Regions from separate parts of the Micromonospora sp. A200 genome, predicted to be linked through region 1. Evidence: riboswitches for the same ligand, from Rfam matches in the RefSeq annotation. Region 1 holds a riboswitch; each other region holds the start of a gene.
The links. A riboswitch is a leader RNA that binds a small molecule or an ion and turns the genes downstream of it on or off. The one in region 1 is predicted to bind cyclic di-AMP.
Positions count from the first base shown of each region.

Region 2: it holds a riboswitch for cyclic di-AMP, as region 1 does, so the genes downstream of both, M2302_RS17570 (C40 family peptidase) here and M2302_RS09230 (C39 family peptidase) in region 1, are expected to answer to the same signal.
Region 3: it holds a riboswitch for cyclic di-AMP, as region 1 does, so the genes downstream of both, M2302_RS05000 (transglycosylase family protein) here and M2302_RS09230 (C39 family peptidase) in region 1, are expected to answer to the same signal.
Region 4: it holds a riboswitch for cyclic di-AMP, as region 1 does, so the genes downstream of both, M2302_RS18760 (hypothetical protein) here and M2302_RS09230 (C39 family peptidase) in region 1, are expected to answer to the same signal.

Region 1 is NZ_JARXXY010000007.1:94,783-99,052, forward strand. Features, by position in the region: partial or broken gene M2302_RS33075 (hypothetical protein) at 1-90, shown strand, start outside; gene M2302_RS09220 (hypothetical protein) at 87-395, shown strand; gene M2302_RS09225 (alpha/beta fold hydrolase) at 633-1,388, opposite strand; gene M2302_RS09230 (C39 family peptidase) at 1,495-2,319, opposite strand; cyclic di-AMP (ydaO/yuaA leader) riboswitch at 2,556-2,696, opposite strand; gene M2302_RS09235 (hypothetical protein) at 3,000-3,758, opposite strand; gene M2302_RS09240 (hypothetical protein) at 3,911-4,270, opposite strand, start outside.
Region 2 is NZ_JARXXY010000016.1:139,155-143,424, forward strand. Features, by position in the region: gene M2302_RS17565 (C40 family peptidase) at 1-654, shown strand, start outside; cyclic di-AMP (ydaO/yuaA leader) riboswitch at 806-942, shown strand; gene M2302_RS17570 (C40 family peptidase) at 955-1,995, shown strand; gene dcd (dCTP deaminase) at 2,039-2,617, opposite strand; gene M2302_RS17580 (pyridoxamine 5'-phosphate oxidase family protein) at 2,696-3,262, shown strand; gene M2302_RS17585 (zinc metalloprotease) at 3,327-4,270, opposite strand, start outside.
Region 3 is NZ_JARXXY010000003.1:278,991-283,260, reverse strand. Features, by position in the region: gene nhaA (Na+/H+ antiporter NhaA) at 1-121, opposite strand, end outside; gene M2302_RS05000 (transglycosylase family protein) at 433-1,107, opposite strand; cyclic di-AMP (ydaO/yuaA leader) riboswitch at 1,106-1,280, opposite strand; gene M2302_RS04995 (hypothetical protein) at 1,713-1,838, shown strand; gene M2302_RS04990 (peptidoglycan-binding protein) at 1,840-2,724, shown strand; gene htpG (molecular chaperone HtpG) at 2,777-4,270, opposite strand, start outside.
Region 4 is NZ_JARXXY010000018.1:49,949-54,218, forward strand. Features, by position in the region: gene M2302_RS18755 (carbonic anhydrase) at 1-546, shown strand, start outside; gene M2302_RS18760 (hypothetical protein) at 611-1,630, opposite strand; cyclic di-AMP (ydaO/yuaA leader) riboswitch at 1,635-1,765, opposite strand; gene M2302_RS18765 (YibE/F family protein) at 1,932-3,272, opposite strand; gene M2302_RS18770 (heavy metal translocating P-type ATPase) at 3,591-4,270, shown strand, end outside.

The DNA of each region.
Region 1 (4,270 bases):
CTGGCTCCGTACCCGTGCTGGCAGGTGAACTGCGCGACCAGCCGGCAGGCCCGAACGATCACCGCGCGCTTCCTTGGAGGCCAAGAGTGACCACCCACGGCCCAGTCATGCCGATCTGGAGCTGCGGCGGCTGCGACCTGCCCTGGCCCTGCCCGACCCGGAAGCGTGAGCTGCGGGCGGAGTACGCAGACGCCCCCGTGTCGTTGGCCCTCTACCTCGGCTCCTACCTCGTCCAGGCCGCCGAAGACATGCCCTGCATGCCGGCCGGCGCGTTGCACCACCGCTTCCTCGGCTGGACCCGGGAGGCTGACCGATCGACGCCAGCAGTACAGCAACGAAGTACAGCAACCAAGGCCGCCGAAAGGGACCAAGACGAGCGTCACCAGGCCGTCTGACCTCGCATCAGGCCCGACCCGACCGGCTCGCCGAGAGTTCACACCGAAGAGGTCACACGGGGCTTTATCCCTGGCCAGGCCTCACGAACGGATAGCGGTCAGTGGCGGACAACGTCCTGCGGTACACCAAGCGCCGTGGCAACGTCCGGTGTGGACGACGAGCTCGAACCTCCGGGTCGGCAGGTAGTCCCTAGTCGCGTGCCACCCACGGCGGCGACGCCCGCCGTCCGCAACCGGTCACAGGTACGGGTCGAGCAGGGCCAGCACCGCCGCCGGGTCCTCCACGTGCGCGTTGTGGCCGAGGCCGGGCAGGGTCGCCACCGGCACGCCCAGCTCGGCGAGTTGCGCGTCGCTGACCATCGGGTCGTGCTCGCCCCGGGCCAGCAGCACCGGGACGTCGGTGGCGGCCAGCAGGGCCGGCAGCTCCGGCGCGCCCACCGCGAAGGCGGCCGGGTCCATGGCCAGCCGCCAGCGGCCGTCCTCGGCACGCAGCCCCGCGTCGACCACCGGGTGCTCCGGCGCGAAGAGCCCGCCCAGGCCGGCCACCTTCAGGTAGCGGCGGGCCGCCTCGTCCCGGGTGGCAAACCAGGTCACCGGGCGCTCCGCCAGCTCGCGCGCCCGGGCCAGCTCGGCCGGCGACCAGACCGCCTTGATGCCCAGCCCGACCACCGCGTCCACCGGGAGCCCGGCGGCGCGGGCGGCCAGCGCCAGCGCGACCACCCCGCCGAGGGAGTGGCCGAGGACGACCAGCCGGTCACCCGGCCGGGCCCCCTCGGCAACCGGGCCGAGCCCCGCCGCGACCTGCTTCGCGAACCCGGCGAAGGAGTACCCGGGCAGCGGCGGCGAGAAGCCGTGGCCGGCCAGGTCCGGCGCCAACCAGCGGCCCGGCCAGCGGTGTTCCAGCAGCGGCGCCCAGGGCAACCACACGTCGCCGGTGGCGCCCATCCCGTGCAGCAGCACCAGCAGCCGGCGGGTACCCGAGTCGTCGGTCATGGGCCGCAGTGTGCCACCGCCCGGTTCCGCCGCGCGAGACCCGCGCCAACGGCGACGGGCACCGGCCCCCGAGGGGAGCCGGTGCCCGGCCGAGCGACGGTATGGATCAGGCGGAGTAGCCGCGGGTGGCGATCCAGTTCGCCAGGTCGATGGTGCTCATCCAGTACGACGGCAGGCTCGGGTTCGCCGAGTCGGCGATCCGGACCGTCCGGCCGTCGTTCTTGTAGCCGACCACCGCGATGTAGTGGCCGCCCGGGAAGGAGTGCCAGCCGCCGTCGGTGTCGGTGGCGGTGCCGGCGATGTTCGCCACGACGCCCCGGCCGTCGGTGATCGCCGCGACCACGTCGGCCTGGAGCCGGTCGATCTGCGCGGAGCTGGGGGTGCCCCGGAACATCCGGGTCCGGTACGGGTCGCCCTTGACCGACTGGTTCAGCACCCGGGTGGTGTCCAGCGCGGAGTTGGTGCCCATCTCGGTGGTGCCGAGCGGGCCCTCCAGCTCGTACTGGGTCCGCTCGATGCCGGTCGCGCTCAGCGCGTTGCGCACCGCCGCCGGACCGCAGTTGTAGAAGGTGGTCTGCGCCTGGTAGTCGTAGCGGAGGACCTTGGTCGACGGCGGCTTGGGGGCCGCCTTGCGGGTCAGGTCCGGGTCCGCCTTGGCCTTGGTGGCGCTCGCCGACGGCGAAGGGCTGGCCGAGGGCGACGGGCTGGCGGACGGGGCGGCGACGCGGGCCTGGCTGCGGGTCGCGACGTCGTCCAGCCGGGGTGCCACCTCGGCGACCGCGGCCGAGGTCTGCTGGCGGGCGGGCGCCTCGTCGGCGAGCAGGGTGCTGGCGCCGGAGACGAGCACGAGCGCGGCGGCCGAGCCGGCGACCAACTGGTACGACCGTTCGGTGGCCAGGCGTCGCAGCTGCCGCTTCAGGGGGTGCTTCACGTGTTTTCCTCCACGGTACGAGGGCGGGAGCGGCGTGCCGGACCGGCGCGTGACGGGACGTCACGCGCGGTGTCAGAACCGGTGTGCGAGGCCGCTCGGCGGGGGTGCGCCCGGTCAGTGGCCGGGCGGCGGGGTGGGGCCGGGATCAGCGCGCGAGGGCGCGGCGGACCGGCACGAACACCCCGGTACCGAGGTGGAGAGAGAGCCGAGGAATGCGAGGGGGCAGCAAAAGTGGGAACTCCTTCCGACACCGCCTACCGGGTTAGCTGACGGATTCGGGCGGGAAGAGCGCCCTACCACGGGCCGTGGCCCGCGGATTCACCCCGGACGTGCATGGGTCCCCGGTTCGTGGAATCACGATTGAGCGGGTCGGCGCGGCGTCGCCTCTTGCGATCGGAAACCGCACCGGACCCGGGCGACACTACTGGTCGGTCACGTGTCGGCCAAGCGCCACCAGCTGCGTAAACATGATCAGGGCGACAAATTTGCCGTACAGTTCGGCACTGACGTCACTCAATGGGACAGGCGGTTGTTCCGGGACCGCCGGGCGACAACCGGACAGCGCGGCGGCAAACCCTGCCGATCGTCGGGATCGATGTCACCGGCTGTGACCGGATGACCGGTTTCTCGATTGCCGTGACGCGACTCACGGAAATACGGGTAACAATTTGGTCGCGTCCTCAGCCCACCCGGGCCGGCCGCCACCGCGCCGCGAGCGCGGTCCGCGCCGTCGCCGTCGCCGTCCGCTGGGCGGGCAGCCGCGCCGGACGCAGCCGCTCCGCCGCCGCGTACGCCTCGACGGCGAGCGTGCGGGCCGCCTCGGCGGCCAGTTCCGCGTCCCGCCACGCCGACCGCTCCCGCCCGGCCGCCGCCCGGTACGCGTCCCGCCGGCCGTCGCGTACCGACCGGGCCAGCAGCACCTCCTGCTCGACGGGGTGCCGCCGGGGGTCCCAACCGTCCCGGTGCGCGAAGACGTCCCGCAGCCGCTCCACCGGCAGCTCGCCGCGCCAGTGCGCCGCCACCGCCGCCTGGTGCAGCCAGCGCTCCCGGCCCGCGTACTCGGCCGGCGTACGCGGGGTACGCGGGGCGGGCAGCGCGGCGGCGCCGGTGAACCGGCGGGCGGCGGTCTCCGCCTCGTCGTACTCCGCCCAGGCCCGGTCCACCTCCTCCTGGGCGGCCAGCCAGGCGTCCCGCCACCGGCGCGCGGTCTGGGCGGCGCCCGCCGCCGCGACGGCGACCTCCTCGGCGTACCGGCGCAGGTCCGCCAGCTCAGTCTCGGGGTCGACGGCCGGGTCGACGACCGGCTCGCCGGGGGCCGGGTCCCGCTCGGGGCGGGCGACCAGCACGGTGAGCACGGTCAGGGCGAGCACGAGCAGGGCCGACCAGATGGCGGCGGCGGTCGGGACCTCGACGAGGAACTGGTAGAGGACGGTGTTCACGGTGGGCACCTCCCGGAAGCGGGATGCGGAAAGAGGAGTTCCACACCGGCCCGGGGAGCGACGGGGCGAGGCCGGGGCGGCGCCGCGTGCCGGGGGGCGGGTGCGGTGGTGAGGTTCTCGAAGGCGCGGTCGCGGGTGGCCCCGCGTGGCGGTCAGCCGACCGGCGGGGCGCGGGGACCGGTCGTGCCGGCGGCCTGCCCGGTCAGGGGCAGCAGCGGCGCGGTGACCGCATGGGCCGGCCGGCCCACCGGGTCGATCGAGGTGACCGGAGCGGGCGGGGCGACGAATGCGCGGCCCTCGCTCTGGTCGTTGCCGACGGCGAGCGTCACGGCGGGGACGGCGGCCGCGCGGACCGCGGACCCGTCGGGCACCGCCAGATCGGCGAGGACTGGGGCGCCGGCCTGGCTGGGGGCGGCGGAGAGCGGGCCGGCGTCCGGCACGGCCGGACCGCCGACGGAGAGCGCGACCGCCAGGGCGAGGCCGGTCAGCAGCCGGGAACTCCAGCGCGCCAC
Region 2 (4,270 bases), on a different contig from region 1:
CCGTCGCAGGAAATCGGCGCGCTGCTGGTCAGCAACCAGCCCGGCACGCTCGCCGAGCAGCTGACCATGCTGGACCGTCTCGCCGCCCACCAGCGCAAGGAGTTGGAGGGCGTCCTCGCCGTCCGGCGCAAGTACGACGACCAGAAGCGCAAGCTCGACGAGCTGATCGCCGCCGAGGTCAAGCAGGAAAAGGATCTGGCGGCCAAGAAGACGCAGATCAACGCGGAGATCAAGCGGCTGCAGGCGTCCATGCCGAAGACCACCGTGAAGGTGGCCGGCTGCCCGACCATCAACGGTGTGGTGAGCGCCAAGGCGCAGACCGCCATCCGGGTGGCCTGCCAGCAGGTCGGCGACCCGTACGTCTGGGGTGCCGACGGGCCGAACTCGTTCGACTGCTCCGGCCTCACCCAGTACGCCTACAAGGCCGCCGGCATCTACCTGACCCACCACACCGGCGCCCAGTGGAACGAGGGCAAGGCCATCCCGCGCTCCGAGGCGCGCCCCGGTGACCTGGTCTTCTTCTTCAGCGACCTGCACCACATGGGCCTCTACCTGGGCAACGACATCATGGTCCACGCTCCCCGGACCGGTAAGCCGGTCCAGGTCACCAGCATCAACTACATGCCGGTCGCCGGCTTCCGGCGACCGTACTGACCGATCAGAACCACCGCGAACCCCCGGTCATCCGACCGGGGGTTTCGCATCTCGGGGACCCGGCACGGCATGGCGGGTTGCGGATCGATAACGGTCGTCTCTACTCTGGTCCTTCGTCGGCCGCGACAGGTCCGTCCAACCCGGGTGGCAGTGGCCGACACCGCCGAGTCGCCTCCGGGCGAGCCGGGGACCCAGGTACGCCGGGGTGAATCCGCAGCCACTGCGGTAGGGCGCTCCCTTCCCGCCCGAACCCGTCAGCTAACCCGGTAGGCGGTCGCGGAAGAAGGAGCCCGGAGCCCGGTGGCACACCATGCCCCGCGGCCACCGTCGTACCGGTCGACCCAGGTCGCCCGGCTGACGGCTGCGCCGCGCCCACGCTGGTCCCGCTTCACCACCGTCCTCGCCGCCCTCGCCGGTGCCGCCGTCGTAATGACCGGCGCTGCCACGGCGGCCCACGCCGACCCCTCGGTCGCCGAGATCGAGCGGCAGATCGACCAGGACTGGAACAGGCTCGAACCGATCATCGAGCAGCACAACGCCACCCGACAGGACCTGACCGCCAAGCGCCGGCAGGCCGACGCGCTGGCCAAGCGCATCGAGCCGCTGCAACTCCAGGTCGACCTCGCGATGAACCAGGTCACCGGCCTCGCCGCCGAGGCGTACAAGGGGGAGAACGTCTCCGCCGTCAACGCCCTGCTCGGCAGCAGCTCCCCCGCCGAAATGGTCGACCAGCTCGAAATGCTCGACCGGTTCGCCCAGCGCCAGCAGCGCGACGTGCGGGTCGTCAAGGAGCTGCGGGACAAGCTGGCCGCGGAGAAGGCGCCGCTGGACGAGATGGTCGCCCAGCTGACCCGTACCGAGGCCCAGCTGGCTGCGAAGAAGAAGCAGATCAACGCCGAGATCGACCGGCTGCAGAAACTGCGGCTCAAGGTGTACGGCAACGGTGGCGGGGGCGCGCTGCGCCCGGCCCCGTGCCCAGCCGGCTACCCCGGCGGCCCGGCCGGCACGGCGGTCAAGTTCGCCTGCGCGCAGATCGGCAAGCCGTACGTCTGGGGCGCCGAGGGCCCGAACTCGTACGACTGCTCCGGGCTGATGCTCGCGGCGTGGGCGAAGGCCGGTGTCTCGCTGCCGCACAACGCCCGCCAGCAGCGCCAGGTGACCCCCCGGGTCAGCCGCGCCGACCTGCGCCCCGGCGACCTGGTCTTCTACTACGCCGACCTGCACCACGTCGGCATGTACGTCGGCGGCGGCTGGGTGGTGCACGCCTCCCAGGCGGGCCAGCCGGTCAAGATGAAGCGGGTCGACGACGGGCCGGTCAACAGCTACGGCCGGCCGGGCTGAGCGCGCGCCGGGCTCCCGGAGGCTCCGGGGGCCCGGCCCGGCGTCAGCGGGTGGGCCAGGTGCGCCAGTTCTGCCAGGAGCGGCTCGGGGTCGGCCCGCGCTGCCCCTGGTAGCGCGACCCGTAGACGGCGGAGCCGTACGGGTGCTCGGCCGGCGACGAGAGCCGGAAGATGCAGAGCTGGCCGATCTTCATCCCGGGCCAGAGCGTGATCGGCAGGTTCGCCACGTTCGACAGCTCCAGCGTCACGTGACCGGAGAAGCCCGGGTCGATGAAGCCGGCGGTGGAGTGGGTGAGCAGGCCGAGCCGACCAAGGCTGGACTTGCCCTCCAGGCGCCCGGCGAGCTGGTCGCCCAGCGAGATGACCTCCAGCGTGGAGGCGAGCACGAACTCGCCGGGGTGCAGCACGAACGGCTCACCCTCGGGCACCTCGACCATCGAGGTGAGCTCGTCCTGCTGGATCGCCGGGTCGATGTGCGTGTACAGGTGGTTGTTGAAGACCCGGAAGAGCTTGTCGAGCCGCACATCGATGCTGGACGGCTGCACCAGCGTGGGCTCGAAGGGCTCCAGCGCGAGCGTGCCCGCCTTGATCTCGGAGACCAGGTCGCGGTCGGAGAGCAGCATCGGCACACCATATCGAGCGGACCGGGTGACCTGCGTGTCGGACTACGCGTTCGTACACATGTTCGATAGGATGTCCGTATGGCTTCCTGGTCCGAATTCGCCGCTGACGAGCCCCGACTCGCCGACGGGATCCGCCTTCTCATGCAGCAGTACGGGCCGGGCTTCGGCTACCTGGCCACCGTCCGCGCCGACGGTGGGCCCCGGGTGCACCCGGTCTGCCCCGTGATCACCGACGAGGGTCTGTTCTGCTTCGTCGTCGACTCGCCCAAGCGGCGCGACCTCGAACGCGACGGGCGCTACGCGTTGCACTCGTTCCCGCCGGAGGAGACCGACGACGAGGCGTACGTCGCCGGTCGCGCGCAACCGGTCACCGACCCGGCCCGGGTCGCCCGGGTGGCCCGCCTCGGCCGGGCGGCGCCGCAGGTCGACTGGCGACTCTTCGAGTTCAGCGTCGACGTGGCGATGCTGACCCGCCGTGACCAGGGCGGGCTCGGCCAGCCCGGCGAGGGCCACGGATCCTCGGCCGTCCAGGTCTGGCTTGATCCGGTCGCCGCCCATCGCGGCGGCGACGCTACCGGCGTACCCGATCGGCGGCCGGCCCGCCGCGGCCGCCACGGTTTCGACACCCGCCGCCCCGCCGCCTGACCGCCGAGACGCCGATGCCGGCCCCGTCGGAGCGACGGAGCCGGCATCGGCGTCTGCTGGGGTGTTACGCCGCGCGGTACGCGTTCCACGCGGTCAGCATGCGGCTCGCCTGACCAGCGGTGAACTGGTACATGCACGAGTCGTAGGTGTAGTCCATGAAGTTGGTGATCGGGTCCAGGCCGGCCGTGGTGCAGGTGTCCCGCCCGGTCGGGCACTGGAACGCCGGCGAGGCCTCGGCCGGGGTGTCGCTGACGCTGTCACCCGAGCCGGAGCATCCACCCTGGAAGGTGTGGTAGAGGTTCAGCCAGTGGCCGACCTCGTGGGTGCCGGTGTCGCCCTGGTTGTAGTTGGCGGCGGTGCCGCCCGGCAGCGACTCGCTCAGCACGACCACGCCGTCCATGCTGTTCAGCTTCCGCTGTGGGAAGGTCGCCCAGCCGAGCAGGTCGTCGCTCAGTTCGCCCAGGTAGACGTTGAGCGTGTTCTTGCCGCCCTCGCGCAGGGAGGTCTTCATCGACCGCTCCGCCGACGAGCCCTGGACGATCGGGTACCACGCCGGGTTGGTCACCCGGTTGATCTTCGTCAGTTGGAAGCCGAAGGCCGTGGCCGCGCCGCCGGTGGCACCCGCGTAGGCCTGGTTCAGCACGCTGATCTGCGAGGTGATCATCGAGTCCGGGATGTTGCCGCCGGCGCGGGTGCTGTCGCGCTGGATCACGTGCACGACGACCGGGATGGTGACGCTGGCCAGTGGGGCGGCGGCCTGGGCGCCGGCCCGGAAGCTCGCCCGCTCGCGCAGCGCGGCGGCCAGGTCGGCCTCGCGCTCGCGGACCTGCTTGGCGGTCAGCTCGTTGGGTTCGTGCTTGGCGATCCCGCCCTTCTTGATCCGGGCGTCCGAGTGGACGTCGGCCGGCTCGGCGCAGACCTCGCTCGGAGCGGCGGAGAAGGCGGAAGCAGCGGGGACGACGCCTACCGCGGCGGTGCTGAGCAGCAGCGCGAGGGTCGTCGACGCGA
Region 3 (4,270 bases), on a different contig from region 1:
CCCCGACCAGCAGGAGCGCTCCGCCCACGGTCTCCTTGCGCAGGATGGCGGAGATGCGCCTGGTCTCGCCCCACGAGCGGCGGGCGAACAGGCTGGTACGGCGCCGGGTGGCGTCGGTCACGGAAACTCCTCGTCGGCAGGGGTCGCGTCATCCATCGCCGACCAGACTTCCCGGCACACCGGGGTCAACCCTATCCGGCACCGCGGCGGGCCCGTCGGGTTCCGCGGTCGGCCGTGCTCGCGACCGGGCGCGGGACGCTCCCGGTACCCGGCGGTGGCGCGACCGACCGGCCGTAGCGCACCGCCCGGCGCGTCCGGAGCGACACCGCGCCGAGCGGGCCGACGGTGCGCCACGGCAGACCTCGACGCCCGGCCGGCAACGGGCCGGCCGGGCGTCGCTACGGTCTGTCCCTCGTGCGAGGCGGTGACGCGTCAGAGGCTGAGCTTCTGACCGGGGAAGATCAGCCCCGGGTCGGCGCCGACCACGCGCTTGTTGCGCTCGTACAGCGCCTGCCAGCCACCGGCCAGGTCCCGGGCGTCGGCGATCTGCGACAGGGTGTCACCCGGCCGCACCACGTACACGTCGCCGGTCCCGGCCGGCGCGCTGCGCCGCTGGCTGCGGGTGCTGTGCTGCTCCCGCGAGGACCGCTCGGTGGAGGTGGCCTTCGACGAGCCGGAGCGCCGCTGCGACTTCTGCGACTTCTCCGCCTTCTCGGAGGTGGTGGAGTAGCTCTTGGTGGAGCCACCCTTCCTGCCGCAGGTCGGCCAGGCACCGATGCCCTGACCGTCGAGCACCTTCTCGGCGATCGCGATCTGCTCGCCGCGGCTGGCCAGGTCGGCGCGGGAGGCGTACTTCTTGCCGCCGTAGCCGGACCAGGTGCTCTGCGAGAACTGCAGGCCGCCGTAGTAGCCGTTGCCGGTGTTGATGTGCCAGTTGCCGCCGGACTCGCACTGGGCGATCGCGTCCCAGTTGACGCTGGCGGCGCTCGCCGGCGACGCCGGCGCCAGGACGGCGGCGACCCCGGTGACCGCACCGACGGCGAGCGTGCCGACGGCGATGCGGCGCGAGCTGACCCGTCGGTGACGGGCGGTGTATTCAGTTGCCATGTGGATTCCTCCACGCCGACGAGGTGAGCTGTCGGGTTCGGGCCGAGGAGCCCGGCCGCCCGTGGGCGGCTTCACCCCGAGGTGACGTGCACCGAGGAACGTGTGGGTCCCCCGCTCCATGCCCACTGAAAAGGTCCCGCCGGCCGGCGGCATGGATTAGGCGTTACCGGCCGTGGTGTCCGCGATCGCGAACACGAACGACGTTAGGAACTGTTTCGGGCGATTGCCCACCTCTTGTGAAGTTCTTCACCCGGCTGAGCGACGGCTCCCTGCTTCGAGTTGCGGGCTGGTCGGCGGTGCTCTACAAGGGCTGGTCGGGAACCTGTCACGACTGGGCCGAAAGCCTCGCTCCGAGCGGCGGATCAGGTGCCGTCGCCTCGCCGTCTTCGCTGGTCAGGCGGCCTCGATCGGCGGCCCGCGCCGCCGGACGGTCAGCGTTGCCGCTGATTGGCGACTCATGTCTGGGCAGCCCGGCCGCCGACTCGCACGGTAGGAGCAGAGCGCGGCCGCGGCGCCGACGCGTCGGATGCCGGGCGCCGGCGCCCTGGCCGGCACGGTCCGCCCCGGTTCGCGGCGGCCGACCATCCGCAAGAGGAAGGACCTCCATGGACACCGTCAGCATCGACACCGACTACCTCGTCGCCACCTTGGACGAGGACGACGACCCCGAGAGCCTGGCCGGCGACGAGGTCGACTTCGACCTGGCCGCCGCGCTGGAAGAGGAGGAGTGAGATGGGCGTGCACCTGGCGCCCGCGCTGCGGGTGCTGCGCGAGGAGATAGACACCCGATGGCCGCAGCGGGACCGCAAGTCCGACGGCTGGTTGGGCGACGCCAGTCACCAGGCGCGCCGCTCGGACCACAATCCGGACAGTGACGACCAGTCGGTCAACGCGGTGGACGTAGACGTCGACGGGATCGACCCGCTGCTGGTCGTCCGGCAGGCCGTCAGCCATCCGTCCACCCAGTACGTCATCTACGACCGGAAGATCTGGAGCCGTACCCGCAGCTTCCGGCCGGCCCGGTACACCGGGCCGAACCCGCACGACAAGCACCTGCACGTCAGCGTCAGCCACCAGCGGAGCCTGGAGGACAGCCGCCACCCGTGGGGCATCGCCACCGCCACCACGGCGCGGCTCGGCGACCGGGTGCTGCGCGCCGGCTGCCGGGGCGGCGACGTCCGGGAGTTGCAGGCCGTCGCCAACCGCCTCGGGGCCCGGCTGACGGCCGACGGGGTGTTCGGGCCGGCCGTGGCCGCCTGGGTACGGTCGTTCCAGACCGCCCGGAAGCTCGACGCCGACGGGGTGGTCGGCCCGCGTACCGTGGCTGCCCTGCGCGCGGCCGTCAAGCCGGCCCCGTCGGTGCCCAGCGGGCGACCGGCGACACCGGTGTCCGGGGGCAGACCGGGCTCGCGGACGCTGCGGCGCGGCAGCAAGGGCGGGGACGTGGCCTTCGTCCAGCGGTTCGTCGGCGCGAAGCGGTGCGGCCCCGCGAGCGGCGCCTTCGACGCGAAGACCGAGGCCGGGGTGCGCTGGTACCAGGGCATGCGGGGGCTGACCGTGGACGGGGTGGTCGGCCCGGCCACCTGGGCGGCGATGGGCGTGCGGGTCGGTTCCTGACTGAGCAGGCGGCCCCGGCCCGGCGCTGCACCGGGCCGGGGCCGTCGTCGCGTCAGAGGGTGCGGGCCAGCCGGTCGGCGAGGACCCGGGCGAACCGGGCCGGGTCGGCCAGGTCGCCGCCCTCGGCGAGCAGCGCCATGCCGTACAGCAGCTCGGCGGTCTCGGTGAGAGCGGCGGAGTCGCCGCCGCGCTCGTGCGCCACGCGCAGGCCGGTGACCAGCGGGTGGGTCGGGTTGAGTTCGAGGATGCGCTTCACCTTCGGCACCTCCTGCCCCATCGCGCGGTACATCTTCTCCAAGGTGGGCGTGATGTCGTGGGCGTCGCCGACGATGCAGGCCGGCGAGGTGGTCAGGCGGGATGAGAGCCGCACCTCCTTGACGCTGTCGGCCAGCGCCCCGCCGAGGAAGGCGAGCAGGGCGGCGTACTCCTTGGTCTGCCGCTCCCGTTCCGTTTCGGCCTCCTCGCGCTCCCGCTCGGTGTCCAGGTCCACCTGGCCCTTGGCGATCGAGCGCAGCGGCCGGCCGTCGAACTGCGCTACCCGCTCCACCCACACCTCGTCGACCGGGTCGGTGAGCAGCAGCACCTCGTAGCCCTTGGCGCGGAAGGCCTCCATGTGCGGCGAGTTCTCCAGCATGGCCCGGTTCTCGCCGGTGGCGTAGTAGATCTCCTCCTGGCCGTCCTTCATCCGCTCGACGTACCCGCGCAGCGTGGTGGGCTCGGTGGCGTCGTGGGTGGAGGCGACCGAGACGATGTCGAGGATCGCCTGCTGGTTGTTCGGGTCCTCCAGCAGCCCCTCCTTGACCACCCGGCCGAACTCCGACCAGAAGGTCCGGTACCGGTCGGCGTGCTCGGTGCGCATCTCCTTGACGGTGGCGAGCACCTTGCGGACCAGCCGGCGGCGCACGATCTGGATCTGCCGGTCCTGCTGGAGGATCTCCCGGGAGATGTTCAGCGACAGGTCGTGCGCGTCCACCACGCCCTTGACGAAGCGCAGGTAGTTGGGCATGAGCGCGGTGCAGTCGTCCATCACGAACACCCGCTTGACGTACAGCTGCACCCCGCGCCGGCCGTCGGCCATGAACAGGTCGAACGGGGCGTGCGTGGGGATGAAGAGCAGCGCCTCGTACTCGAAGACGCCCTCGCCCCGCATGTGGATGGTTTCCAGCGGGTCGGCCCAGTCGTGGCTGACGTGCCGGTAGAAGTCGCGGTACTCCTCCTCGGCGACCTCGTCGCGCGGCCGGGCCCAGAGCGCCTTCATCGAGTTGAGGGTGACCGGCTCGGCGTCCGGGGTGACGAGCCGGATCGGCCAGGCGATGAAGTCGGAGTACCGCTTGACGATCTCGCGGATCTTGCCGTGGTCGGTGTAGTCGGCGAGGTTGTCCTCGCTGTCGGCCGGCTTCAGGTGCACGGTGACCGAGGTTCCCTGCGGGGCGTCGTCGACGGTCTCTACGACGAAGGTGCCCTCGCCGGTGGACTCCCAGCGGGTGCCCTCGGTCTGGCCGGCCCGGCGGGTCAGCAGGGTGACCGTGTCGGCCACCATGAACGT
Region 4 (4,270 bases), on a different contig from region 1:
GCGGTCGCCGACGGCCAGCACCCGTTCGCGGTGATCGTCGGCTGCTCCGACTCCCGCCTCGCCGCCGAGATCATCTTCGACCGGGGCCTGGGTGACCTCTTCGTGGTGCGTACCGCCGGGCACACCGCCGGCCCCGAGGTGCTCGGCAGCGTCGAGTACGCGGTGAGTGTCCTGGGCACCCCGTTGGTGGTGGTGCTCGGCCACGACTCCTGCGGAGCGGTGCAGGCCGCCCGGGACGCCGCGCGGACCGGCACGCCGCCGGTCGGGCACCTGCGGGCGGTGGTGGACGCGGTGGCGCCCAGCCTCCGACGGGCCACGGAGCAGGGCGTCGACGACGTCGACGGGATCGTCGACATCCACATCGCGCACACCGTCGAGGCGCTGCTGGGCAACTCCGCCGTACTGGCCGCCGCGGTCGCCGAGGGGCGGTGCGCGGTGGTCGGCATGTCGTACCGGCTGGCCGCCGGTGAGGTGCGGACGGTGGCTGCGGTGCCGAGCGTCGTGCCGGCCCAGACCGGCGATCGGGCGACCGCCGTCGCCGGCTGAAACCCCCGCACGCGACGAGGGCCGCCCCCACCGGGGACGGCCCTCGTTCGGTACGCGTCGCGGGCTACAGCATCGACATGTGCACGTGGTCGGTGTGGTTCGACGGTCCGCTGTACGACTTCCACCCGGTCGCCGGGAACCAGATCTGCCGGTTCCAGATCACGTAGTAGATGCCGAGCCGGTCGGCGTTGCGGATCAGGAACGCGGCGAGGTTGTTGCCGTACATCCGGGTGTCGTTGTTGTGCCAGGGCGCGAAGCCGCTCCGCTGCAACGACCAGTCGCAGGCCTTGCCCTTCGGGTGGTCCCACGGCCCACCGGGCCGGTAGCAGCCCGCGAACCGGTTGAAGCCGACCCGCCGGACCTCCTTGTACGCGTGCAGGGTGCGTGGCGTGATGGTGCCGGAGGTGGTCGGGTCGTTCTCGGTGCGCGACTCGGAACGCCAGCCGCCGTCGGCCGTCCGGCCGGGGCCGATCCGGGCGACCGGCGAGGTCGCGTCGACCAGGCCGCCGGTGAAGCCCCGGCCGCCGACCAGCTGGAGGGCCTTCTCCGCCTCCCGGCTCTCCCGGGCCATGTCGTTGGTGAGCTTCTGCTGCTCACGCACCTCGGCGTCCAGCGCCAGCTTGGCCTGCTCCGCGCGGTTCTTGGCGGCGGTCACCTTGGCCAGCTTCTGCGCGTTGACCATGTTCAGCTCGTCCAGGGCGGCGGCGCGCCGGACGAACGAGTCGGGCGCGTCGCTCTCCAGCAGCATCGCCACCGCGCCGATCCGGCCGGTCCGGTACGACTGCGCCGCGATCTGCGAGACCGTCGGCTGCAACGCCGCCAGCTCGTCCTGCGCGCGTTGCACCTCCAGCGCGAGCTGCTGCTGGCGCTTCTTGGACTTCTCCAGCTGCCTCTTCGCCTTCGAGTACTCGCGGTTGCGCAGCTCGATGACGTCGGTGAGCAGCTTGGGCTCGCCGTCCTCCTCGTGCCCGGAGGGGGTGGGGGTCGAGGGCGCGGCGATCGCGGCTGTCGGCCCGCCGAGGATGGCCAGCGCGGCGAACACGGCCACCACCGGAGTCAACCAGCGGCGCAGGGGTGCCGTCACAGTGTTCCCTTCCGTCGACCGCCGACCGGGTTAGCTGACGGGTTCGGGACGGAAGTGGCCCCTACCGCTCGCGCGGATTCACCCCATGTACCTGGTTCCCCGGCTCGCCTCGCGGCGATTGGGCGGCGGCACCGCAGGCGCCGCTGCGCGCCTTCGGCGGTGACCGGCAGCGAGGTTACCCGAGAGTCGTACCGGGGATCTACGTCCAGAACCCGACTAAAAGCGTTATTTCGTCGTAGCGAAGCGTGACGAGTGACGCGTTCGTCAGGTTCCGCGTCCGCGTCGGTCACGCAGCGGAGTCTCACCATGCGGTGTCCGTGCTCCTTTCCGGGTCGGGCCACCGTGCGGGGGCCGGGGTGGACGGTCCGCCGGGACGCGACGCGCTCAGCGCCTCGAGCGCCGCGTCCCGGTCGGCGGAGGGGCGGGGAGTGGGTGCCGGCCCGGTGTCCCGGGCCGGATCGTCGGCCGGGCCACGACCGGCGGTGGCGACCAGCGCGGCCAGCGCGGTGGTCAGTGGGACGGCGGCGATCAGGCCGAGCGTCGCCACCGCGCTGCGGACGATCTCCTGGGCCAGGAACTCGCTGGTGAGGATCTGGCTCACCGGACGGCTGTCGGCGGTGAGCAGGAGCAGCAGCGGCAGCGAGGCGCCCGCGTACGCGAGCACGATGGTGTTCACCGTGGAGGCGATGTGCGCCCGGCCGACCCGGGTGGCGGCCCGGTAGAGCTGCGTCCGGGACAGTCCGGGGTTGGCGTGCGCCAGTTCGGTGACGGTGGCGGCCTGGGTGACGGTGACGTCGTCGAGCACGCCGAGCGAGCCGATGATGATGCCGGCCAGCAGCAGCCCGTGCAGGTCGACGTCACCCTGGTACAGCGACAGCGTGGTGGCCTCCTCGCTGCCGAACCCGGTCAGGTGGGTGGCGGCGGTGGCCAGGCTGCCGAGCAGTCCGGTCAGCACCAGGCTGCCGAGGGTGCCGAGGACCGCCACCGAGGTCTGCGCGGTGATGCCGTGGGTCAGGTACAGCACCACGAACATGATCAGCGCCGAGCCGGTGATCGCGATCAGCAGCGGCGAGCCGCCCGCCGCGATGCCGGGTACGACGAAGGTCAGCAGGATGGCGAAGCTGGCGCCCAGCCCGGCCAATGCGGCCAGCCCGCGCAGCCGGCCGAACGCCACGATCGCCGCCGCGAAGAGCGCCACCAGCCACACCAGGGGCTTGCCCCGCTGGTGTTCGGCGATCTGGTAGCTGGTGGCGGTGGGGTCGGCCGGGTCGGTGAGCTGGACCAGCACCACCTCGTCGCCGACCGCGACGGTGGGCGCGCCCGGGCCGGCGGGCACCGGAGTCTCCACCTGCTGGCCGCTGTCCGGGCCCTGCTCGACCCGGACCGTCACGGTCCCGCACGGTCCCTCGGCCGCGCCGGGCGGCGCCTCCGGGGTCGGCGGGCAGGGTTCGGTCACCACCCGGGTCACCGTGCCGTGGTGGCGTGCCGGCTCGGCGCTGCCGTCGGCCTGCCGCGAGTCGCGCGGCCACAGCACCAGGGCGGCGATCACCGTGACGACGAACAGCGGGACCACCGTCGCGACGAGGATCCGCCGCACCCCCGGTGGGGCGGACGGAGCGGGACGGGTGTGGTCGGCGCCCATTGCGAGTCTCCCAACGATCCAGGGCGGGGTACGTGTCAGCCGGCCGTTCGGTTCACCGGCGGGACGCGCGTGGCGGGCCGCGTACCCGGGGGTGGGCCCTGGGTGCCGGCGGGGTCACCCAGCGTGACCGGACGGCTCGGTCGCCCGGCGTGGCGACCCGCCCGGGCGGTCGCCCACGGCGGCCGAGCCCGGCGCGGTACGCGGGCCGGCGGCAGCTGCGGCGGATGGCGAGTCATGGCCGGTGAATCGTAGCCAGGTTCGGTGCGGGTCCGCCCGGTTCGCGACATCGGCAGCGCGCCCACCGGGCATCGTGGGGGCATGGACCAGCACGCCGGCCCGGCCCGGCCCCCGGGGTCGGACCGACACCGGGGGCACGACCGGCACGCCGGCCACGACCCGGAGATGTTCCGCCGCCGCTTCTGGCTCTGCCTGGCGCTGACCCTGCCCGTGGTCGCCACCAGCCACATGGTGATGGAGTGGTTCGGTTACTCGCTGGAGTTGCCCGGCCGGTCCCTGGTCGGGCCGGTGCTCGGCTCGGTGGTCTTCTGGTGGGGCGGCTGGCCGTTCCTCCTCGGCGCGGTGCGCGAGGTGCGCGACCGGGCCCCGGGCATGATGCTGCTGATCGGGATGGCGATCAGCGTCGCGTACGCCGCCTCGCTCGCCACCAGCCTCGGCGCCTTCGAGCTGGACTTCTGGTGGGAGCTGGCCGCCCTGGTCACCATCATGCTGCTCGGGCACTGGCAGGAGATGAAGGCCGTCGGGCAGGCGCGGGGCGCCCTCGCGGCGCTGGCCGCGCTGCTCCCCGACGACGCCGAGCGGGTCGGGCCGCAGGGCGGCACCGAACGGGTGCCGGTGAGCGACCTGCGGGTGGCCGACGTGGTGCTGGTCCGCCCCGGTGGCCGGGTGCCGGCCGACGGGCGGATCGTCGACGGGGCCGCCGAGCTGGACGAGTCGATGGTCACCGGCGAGTCCCGCCCGGTCTCCCGGGCGGTCGGGGA